Regions from separate parts of the Aminobacterium sp. UBA4908 genome, predicted to be linked through region 1. Evidence: riboswitches for the same ligand, from Rfam matches in the RefSeq annotation. Region 1 holds a riboswitch; the other holds the start of a gene.
What was found. A riboswitch is a leader RNA that binds a small molecule or an ion and turns the genes downstream of it on or off. The one in region 1 is predicted to bind cobalamin.

Region 1 (4,429 bases):
AATCTTCTTCTATGCATGCCAACTGAGAGACCTTACTCACAATTTTCGCCAACGCCTCCACATCTCTATGGCGCTGTCCCCTCGCTCCTGAGAGGAAACCGTAGCCTTTCAACTTCTTAATCATGCAGAGGGCTTCTTTTTCATCTACCGGGGCATGACGAAGAGATACGTCGCTGAGCACCTCTACATAAATACCGCCTAAACCTACCGCTACAATAGGGCCAAAAACTGGATCCCGCTTTACTCCCACAATACACTCCATGCCGCCTTTTACCATTTCCTGAACGAGAAACCCTTGTATTTCGTGATCTGAAACATGTTTTTTTAAATTTTCTCTCGTCCTTTTCAAAGCATGGCGCATTTCATCAAAAGAGCGAATATCTAATGTGACAATATCAGCTTCCGTTTTATGAAGAATTTCTGCAGACATACCTTTGAGTGCCACGGGAAAACCAAATTCTTCTGCCGCATCAAAAGCCTCCTCCATATCGCGACAAAGCCGTTCCTTTGTTATAGGAATACGATATCTATCCAGTAATCGCTTTGCATCGTACTCTGTCAATTTAGGAGGGAAAGAGCGCAATATAGGATCTCGATACGCTACTTTCGTGATAGGGAAGGGGAGTCGATTCTCCCAATTTCTTAAAGCCTTCAAAGCCCGTGCACACTGTCTGAAACTTTGAAATATAGGGAAACCGGATGTTTTAAGGCGCTCAACAAAGGCTCCTCCATGATCGTTATCAATCATCCATACCGCTGCTTGAGGCTTATTGGTATTCTGGTAGCTCTTAACCAACTCATCTGCCATAAGGGCCCCCGCATCGCCAACAATCATGGAGAGAGCGGTGATCACCATGTCTATATTAGGATCATGAAGAGCCGCATTAAGAACGTGACGGAAATTCTCCGGCTTTTCTGAAATTTGAACGGTCATGTCCACTGGGTTTCTCGAAGCGCCAAATGAGGGAATCGCCTTCTCAATCTCTTGGCGAGCTTGACTTGAAAACTCTGGAACCTTCATTTTTAAATCGCTAAGACAATCAGCCATGACAATACCAGCACCACCGGAAGTCGTGAGAATAGCAGCCCTATCACCAGCAGTGCGGGGAGAAGCGCCAAAAAGCTGTCCAATACCAATAATATCGTCCATGTCTTTTAAAGGAATAACGCCATATTGGGCAAAAATTGCGTTCCAGACAGCATCATCTCCCGTAAGAGCGGCCGTATGGCTTCGTGCAGCTTCCTGAGCAGAGGGGGAACGCCCCGCCTTTAAGACGGCTACGGCAATATCTCGTTCTCTCGCTTCTCGAACCAGTTCCAAAAAGCGTTCCCCGTTTTCAATGCCTTCGAGATACATCATGAGAAGGCGAACTTCCGGATCGGTAATAACATATCCGGCACACTCTACAGCGTCAATATCAGCTTGATTCCCTGTCGTCACTACGTATCGATATCGAACGCCATGATCAAGCCCCACTCCAAAGGAAGAGAAACCAAAAGCTCCGCTTTGAGAAACAAAGGCCACGTGTCCAGGCGCTGGGGGTTCTGCATTGTAAAGAGCTCCTGAAAAAGTGAGGGGAATTCCTTCAGAGAGGTTCAGAAGCCCTTGACAGTTAGGCCCAAGAATGCGGATACTTCCTTTACGAGCGACATCCATCATTTCTTTTTGGAGCGATCCGTCGCCAGCTTCAGCGAAACCAGAAGAATAAATAATCACATGATGAATATCTTTTTCAATGCATGTTCGCAAAATAGATGGGACAAGATGGGCCTTAACACTAATAAGAGCCACATCAGCTGAAGTAGGGATATGAGCTAAATCTTTATAGCAGGGGAGGCCTCCCACTATATTGTACTTGGGGTTAACAGGGTAGATAGTCCCATCATATCCAAAATGTTGTAACGCTTTAACCGTACGTCCAGTAAGGCTATCAAGATTGGCAGACGCACCCACAATAGCAATGCTACGTGGAGCAAAAAGAGGAGAAAGGGGATGGTTCTGACAATTCATTATGCGATGGCCTCCTTTTCACTACTACACCATAAAGGTTCTAAAAGCCTCAAAGAACGGAGGCAGGCTCGGCAATATAAAAGATAGATCTTTATTGTCTCGCTTGAAGACTCTGAAGCAACAGCGCTCATCCAATCTCGAGCAGCATTGATAAGATTGAGGTGAGCTTCAACAAAGAGAGCCTTTTCTCTGCCCTTGAGTTGGATGTCTTCTTCGTGAGGAACAGAAATAGCCTCAATATCTTTCCGCAATGTGTTAATGAGTAAGCGCGTATTCTCAAGAAAATCTGCGGAAATTACAATATTTCCGTCCCTGTTCAAAGATCCGTTCACATAGGAAATGTATCGATCTATGGAAGAAAGGATGGTGCTGCGTGTATCTTCTTCTGGAAGGGACGCGTCATTTGCTTCCAGCGCATTTACCGTCTGCTCAAGCAAAGTAAACCCACTTGGATTTACGGAGTTCTGGAACAAATCCACGTGCTCTCGCTTCATAACTCTCATCCTCCTATAATAGAAAATGGCCGTCCCCCGAGGACGGCCATCAAAGGCTAAGAGCTTAAAAGCGAAATTGCCCCTTTATTTCAAGAGAGGCTTTTCCACAAGCCTTCCCGAATCCTCGCGGGAACTTGCATCTCTTCATCAGGCCGGTCTCCTGGCTTGCTCTCACTCTTTGGGCCCCCTTCCCAGAAAAGAACTCTTTCCAGTGGCATGTGGTCCCATCGTCAAGCACACAGTGGCGGGTCCGCGCCGGCTTTTCACCGGACTTCCCGTACACCTGCTGAAGTTTTATTGTATTTATTACTTTACACTCTATTCGACAAAAAAGTCAATACAATTTATTTTTTAAAAGCATTTTCTCTTTTTTCATAAAAAATTATTCCTTATTAATAATATTTTTGAGATAAAAAAGATAAAAACAATGAGACCTCAATACTCTTCACATTCATGTAAATAAAGGAGTCAGGCAGAAAAGGAGAGCCTAAAAAATATTCTATTTATTTTTCCCTTCTTTTCCTTTACAATACCACCATGTTTCCTATAAGGAGGTAAAGAAGATGGACTGGGGTATGGTTCCTGGAGAAACTGTGGTCATTAAGTCGAAGGACATTACGCTCCGTGACATAGTGCAGGCTATAGTAGATGGTGCTGATACAGTTCCTGCAGTAAAAGAAACTTTTGGTCTCACCGATGCTGATGAAGGGGTGAACGACCTGGAAGACATTCTAGATGTGTTCGTACCTGCTATCGACGCTCTCCGTAACGGCGGGTGCAGTGGATGCGGTGGAGGCTGTTCAGGCTGTCACGGTCATTGCTAGTGTAGAAAATACAGAGACCGCCTAAAAAGGCGGTCTCTTCTAACTTTTAAGTGGGCAGAGCCCTTTTAGAAGGGGGCTTTGTCCATGTGTTCTTTTGACTCTTGTATCGGGATCTTTTAGGAACGAATCCGCATGGAATTCAAAATAACAGAGATGGAACTAAACGCCATGGCTGTTTCAGCAATTGCAGGGTGGAGCAGGGCCCCCATGGCTAACGGAATAGCAATGATATTATAGGCAAAAGCCCAAAAAAGATTTTGACGAATAACCGTAAAAGTTTGCCTTGAGATATGAATGGCATCAACAATAGCAGAAACTCCACCTTTCACTACTACCATATCTGCGCTGTCAATGGCAAGATCAGTGCCAGAGCCAATAGCTACGCCAATGTCTGCGCCTTTTAATGCTGCCGCATCATTCATCCCATCTCCAACCATAAGAACTTTTCGTCCCATAGTTTGATATCTTCTCAATATATCCAATTTTTCTCCCGGTCGAACTCCGGCATAAACTTCATTAATTCCTACTTGCTTGGCAACCGCCTGCGCAGTCCTTTCATTATCTCCTGTCACCATTACAGGAACGATGCCAAGCTCCTTCAGATGAGATACTGCCCGAACCCCATCCTCCCGAAGAGAATCTTCTATCGCAAGAAACCCCACAACTACGCCACCCTTTTGAACCTCTACTACTGTACGCCCCAACAGAAGCTGTTCATTGTACCTTGAAGGATCCTGAGGTTTCCCAATAAAGTATTCCTCTCCTCGTATGGTTCCTTTAACTCCCTCTCCCATAATCTCCTCCACGGAATTAGGTTCTATGTCTGTTCTTTTCACTGCCGCTACAGCTTTTGCCAAGGGATGGAGAGAATGTCGTTCTAGTGCCGCAACAGCTTCTAAATCCTCTTCTGAGACCTGGATATCTACAACAGAAGGATGCCCTTGGGTGAGAGTCCCTGTTTTATCCATGAGCACAATCCCAACTTCTTTTGCCGTTTGGATAGCTTCGGCATTTCGAATAATAAGTCCCTTCCTTGAAGCCGCGCCAGTCCCCGTAATAAGAGCCATAGGAGTGGCAAGCCCCAAGGCGCAGGGACAAGC
Region 2 (4,429 bases), on a different contig from region 1:
GAACCAAGAATAGAAGCAGGTACTAACAAAGAAAGCTGCCCCCAGGACACAGAGGAAAAACTTCCAAAACTCCACGCTACAAATTGTTGAATACGTTCTGGAGTACTGAAATGAATTAAGACGCTCACCAAAGCACTCACTGCATATCCAAACATGAGACCTAAAATAAGAAGAGTAGTATTATCCTTAATTTTACCTGCTACAGCCAACATGGCCATCATAATAAGACAGCTACCCAACCATGCCGCACCAGCAAGTCCTACATTAGCCAAAGACCCAACTATTAAAGTGGCCATTGCTACACCCAGACTCGCTCCGCCGTTAATACCAAGGATAAAGGGACCGGCTAAAGGATTTTGAAAAAGGGTTTGCATCCCTAAACCTGACACAGAGAGAGCTCCTCCAGCAAAAAATGCAGTAAGGGCCCGAGGAAATCTTAATTCCATAACTATTACTCGCCACTCCTCAGAGACCCTTTCACTCCCTAAAAGACTTTGTAAAAGAGCCGAAAAGGGGATAGAAACAGATCCTAAAGAAAGGGTAAGAGCTACCAAAATTACACCGATCCCAAGGAGCGCCACAAAAAGAAACATCTGGCGATATTTCATGGTATATTCCTCTCTGACAATTGATGATAAAAAAAGAGCTCGTGGTTTGGCAGTAAATGAGGATGTAAAATAGCAATTAAATCTTCTAAAATCAAGTCTGGGCGCATGATGCCCTGCTGATAATAATCGTTAGCTCCACTTTTCGTCACACGAGCATTATTATTATAAATTCTTCTTTCCTTGAAGGGACGAAACGTTTCATAACGGGGATCTTCAGTTATAGCGTCCTCTAAGCTTTGCCATGAAGAAGCGTTAATCCAAAAATCACAGGAGATAGCTCGTTCTAACACATTTTCAAAATCTATGGGGACCCCTCCCCGCTGATTAAGGTCAGACCAAAGATAGCGGCCTCCTGCATCACGAAGCAAGTAAGCAGGCCAGCTTCGTCCTCCTGGAACATACCATGTCCCGCCAATAGCTGCATTTGCCATAACTGTAGGGCGTTCCTTCGTCATATCCCGCACTTTTTGTACGAGAGAGTTATATTGTTCAGCAACTCGCCGAAAAAAAGCATCTGCCTCCCCTTCTTCGCCCAGGAACAAACCCACGAATTTAATCCATTCTGCCATACCGAGAGGTTCTTCTTCCAAATAATCTGACGCAATAACAAGGGGGACTCCAAGTTGCCGTAACCGATCCGCAGCCTCTTTCTCTGTTGCCGTATACGCATAAACAAAAACGACATCCGGGCGTAAAGAAAGAATTTTTTCCACGTCGAGGCGCAATCCTGCCCCTGCATCAGCAGCTACGTCAGGGAGATCAGAGTTACGAATAACGTTGGAATATACATATCGTTTCCCTCCCACCCCCACAAATACATCCGCTCCGCCAAGTTCCTCTATAAAAGGGAGCATGGTCATGGATGTGGTAATAACTCGTCGAACTGGGACATGTACAATTGGCAAATGGGCAAGCCTTTCAGGGATAGAGGCCCCCTGTGATACGAGAAGATACTGTTGCCCTTCCCGGGCTCCAGCCCAAGGTTGGACGACAGTGACTATGCTATATCCCTCTTCTCTGCTCACCTTAAAACCTTTAGCATATTGAAGTTCCATAGAAGAGGCGAAAGAAGGGACGGGATACAAAAGGACAAAACCCCATACCCAAAGTAAAACATTAAAGAGATTCCATTTAATTTTTTTCATATTTTTCACAAAAGATTTCCTCTTAGTAGATTTTTTTATTGTAAGATATGTATAATAGTAAATGTGCGATTAGGTCAATTCCAATTATCGCTATCATTGCCTACAAAATCAAATAGGGATCTATGTTTTCCAGCTTCGGGAATCTGGTGTGAAACCAGAACGGCCCCGCCACTGTAACAGAGACAAACTCGTAATACCACTGGGAAAACTGGGAAGGTACGAGGGAGGATGAACTGGAGTCAGGAGACCGGCTGGAAGACAAGAGTCATTATCATGCGAGGGCGTGGTGTGATGACTATCTTCCTAGCCTTATACATGGCGAGAAGAGGTTGTCGTGTCAACCTTGCTTCTCGCCATTTTTATATTTTTAGGGGGGACTATGGTGGTTAAGAAGAAAGGACTCATTGCGGCGTGCATGGCTGCGACTTTTGTCTTTATGGCAGGAGCGGCAATAGGAGCAGAAAAAGTCTACGATGTTCCTGAGGAAATAGTTACAGGGAGTAGATTGGCGACAAGCCTGGAAGAAGTTCCAGCTCCAACCTACGTTATTACCCGTGACCAAATTGAAAGAAGCGGATCCAGAGATTTAGCAACCATTCTTGAACAGAATGTACCGGGAATTTATGTAAAGCAAAAGACTGGTCATTCGAATAACTCTCAAATTTCTATGAGAGGGTACGTAACTGAAGTGCTTGTTTTAGTTGATGGCGTTCCCTATTACCGCTCATCCCATGGAGCTGGCGCTGCCTCTGTTGATTTTCGAGATTTCCCGATTTCCAACATTGAGCGCATTGATGTAGTCAAAGGAACTGGCTCAGCTACTTATGGTTCCATGGCTGCCGGTGGTGTTATTAATATAATTACCCGGAAAGCCACGGAGGGAATAACTATAGAAGGAGAGGTCGGTCCTAATGACTGGCGACGGTACTTTGTCCAAGGAGAGGGTGCTGGAGAAAAAATCAATGCTGGCATCTGGTATTCCCACAAAGAAGAAGGAGAGCATCGCTTACTTGAACAGACCGAAAAAATCTACAATGCCCTCGACTATAAAGAAAATGCTTACGGCGTAACTCTCAATGGCAAAAACTGGAATTTTAAAAGTGAAACAGGGGAATTTAAGAACACATATGAAACTCCGGGCCGGATGGTCCCAGTAGATATTAACAAAGAGAAAGGACAATATCAGCGACATTCTTTCCGTTACAACGGGAACAGCTACTATGTGTTGATGGGTTATAACGACCAGAGATATTATATCCAGCAAAATCAAGATAACTATTACAAAGATCGGGCTTTTACTACGGAGTTTGGGAAACGAAGCCAATGGGGCGCTACTCTTGCTTCATGGGGAATGACATATAGAAAAGAAGAAACAACATACAGACCATCTACTTTTGACCCTGAAATAAACCAGGATCGGACAAATTACGCCCCCTTTGTAGAACTCTCTCGTCCTTTTGGCGATGTTATCGGAACCCTTGGATTACGATACGAAATATGGCGCCAGGATAACGCAGACAACTATAATGAACTCATGCCCAAAATGACCCTTCAACTTCCGCTCAACAACAACACTGCCTGGTATATTTCTGCCGGGCGTTTCTTCGCTATGCCTAGCATGTATGAACTTCATGCAAATGGTCCATGGGGAACTAAAGGGAATCCCAACCTCAAGCCAGAAAAAGGATGGAATTATGATCTGGGAATAAAAGGAGCAAATGACTCTGGGAATTGGGGCCTCGGAATCTTTTACTCTAATATGAAAGATAAAATCATCTGGCGCAGTAACACCTATGAAAATATGGACGACTTTAGATCTTATGGAGTTGAAGCTAGCCACAAATGGAATCTTTCAGAGAAATGGAGTTTCGGTCTTTCTGGAACGTGGCAAAAAGCTCAGGAGAAAAAAGGGAATGCTGGAAACTGGGAAAATAGCTACGGCTTGCCGGAATGGCAATTTATGTCTTCTCTCACATATCACAACGGTCCATGGACAACTGGAATAAACTGTAGCTTCGTCGCCAACCGATCTACAACCCCTGCTCAAAAGGATTGGACAGGAAAACTTTATAATCCCGGCGACGACTATTTCCAGACAGATATTTTCACTGAGTGGAAATCTGGTGATCATACAGTCCGCTTAAGCTGCTATAACCTCTTTGATGAAGAGTTTACATATAATTCTGCCGGTTGGAATTATTACGGCCCCGAACGAAGCGTTTACCTCACATGGCGATATAGCTTCTAGCTCTTCAGGCGGGGGAAACCCCGCCTTTTTTAATTCCCTTAAGTGTCGTTGTTCTCATGTATCTCTTGTTTACTTATTCCCGACACGACTGGAACAAAGCGACAGTAGTCATACCAATTCTCTAACCATAGCCCCTCTCCCTTCTTCTCCATTACCAATAGACGCTGCAACCCTGGTTCTATTGAAAGGGGCAAAACTATTCGCCCCCCCATAGCAAGTTGTTCTTGCCACGGTTCTTCCACTATATCTGCCGCTGCCGTCACAAGGATTCCATCATATGGAGCTTTCGGAGCATATCCCTGTCGACCATCAGCAACAACGACCATTACGGAATATCCGAGCTGCGAAAGCACCTCTTCGGCCCTCTGTGCTAAAAATTCTATGCGTTCAAGAGAGACAACTGAGGCACCCATTTCCTCCAAAATAGC

Region 2: linked by a shared signal. The riboswitch ahead of B4J50_RS08225 (TonB-dependent receptor plug domain-containing protein) and the one ahead of B4J50_RS05440 (hypothetical protein) in region 1 are both predicted to bind cobalamin.

What each region holds. Positions count from the first base shown of each region.
Region 1 covers NZ_DHCG01000004.1:162,721-167,149, reverse strand. Annotated here, with positions in the region: gene B4J50_RS05445 (acetate--CoA ligase family protein) at 1-2,011, opposite strand, end outside; gene B4J50_RS05440 (hypothetical protein) at 2,011-2,505, opposite strand; cobalamin riboswitch at 2,639-2,807, opposite strand; gene B4J50_RS05435 (hypothetical protein) at 3,069-3,329, shown strand; gene B4J50_RS05430 (heavy metal translocating P-type ATPase) at 3,446-4,429, opposite strand, start outside.
Region 2 covers NZ_DHCG01000009.1:18,071-22,499, reverse strand. Annotated here, with positions in the region: gene B4J50_RS08240 (iron ABC transporter permease) at 1-608, opposite strand, end outside; gene B4J50_RS08235 (ABC transporter substrate-binding protein) at 605-1,753, opposite strand; cobalamin riboswitch at 1,867-2,023, shown strand; gene B4J50_RS08230 (hypothetical protein) at 1,982-2,143, shown strand; gene B4J50_RS08225 (TonB-dependent receptor plug domain-containing protein) at 2,136-4,001, shown strand; gene B4J50_RS08220 (protein-L-isoaspartate(D-aspartate) O-methyltransferase) at 4,040-4,429, opposite strand, start outside.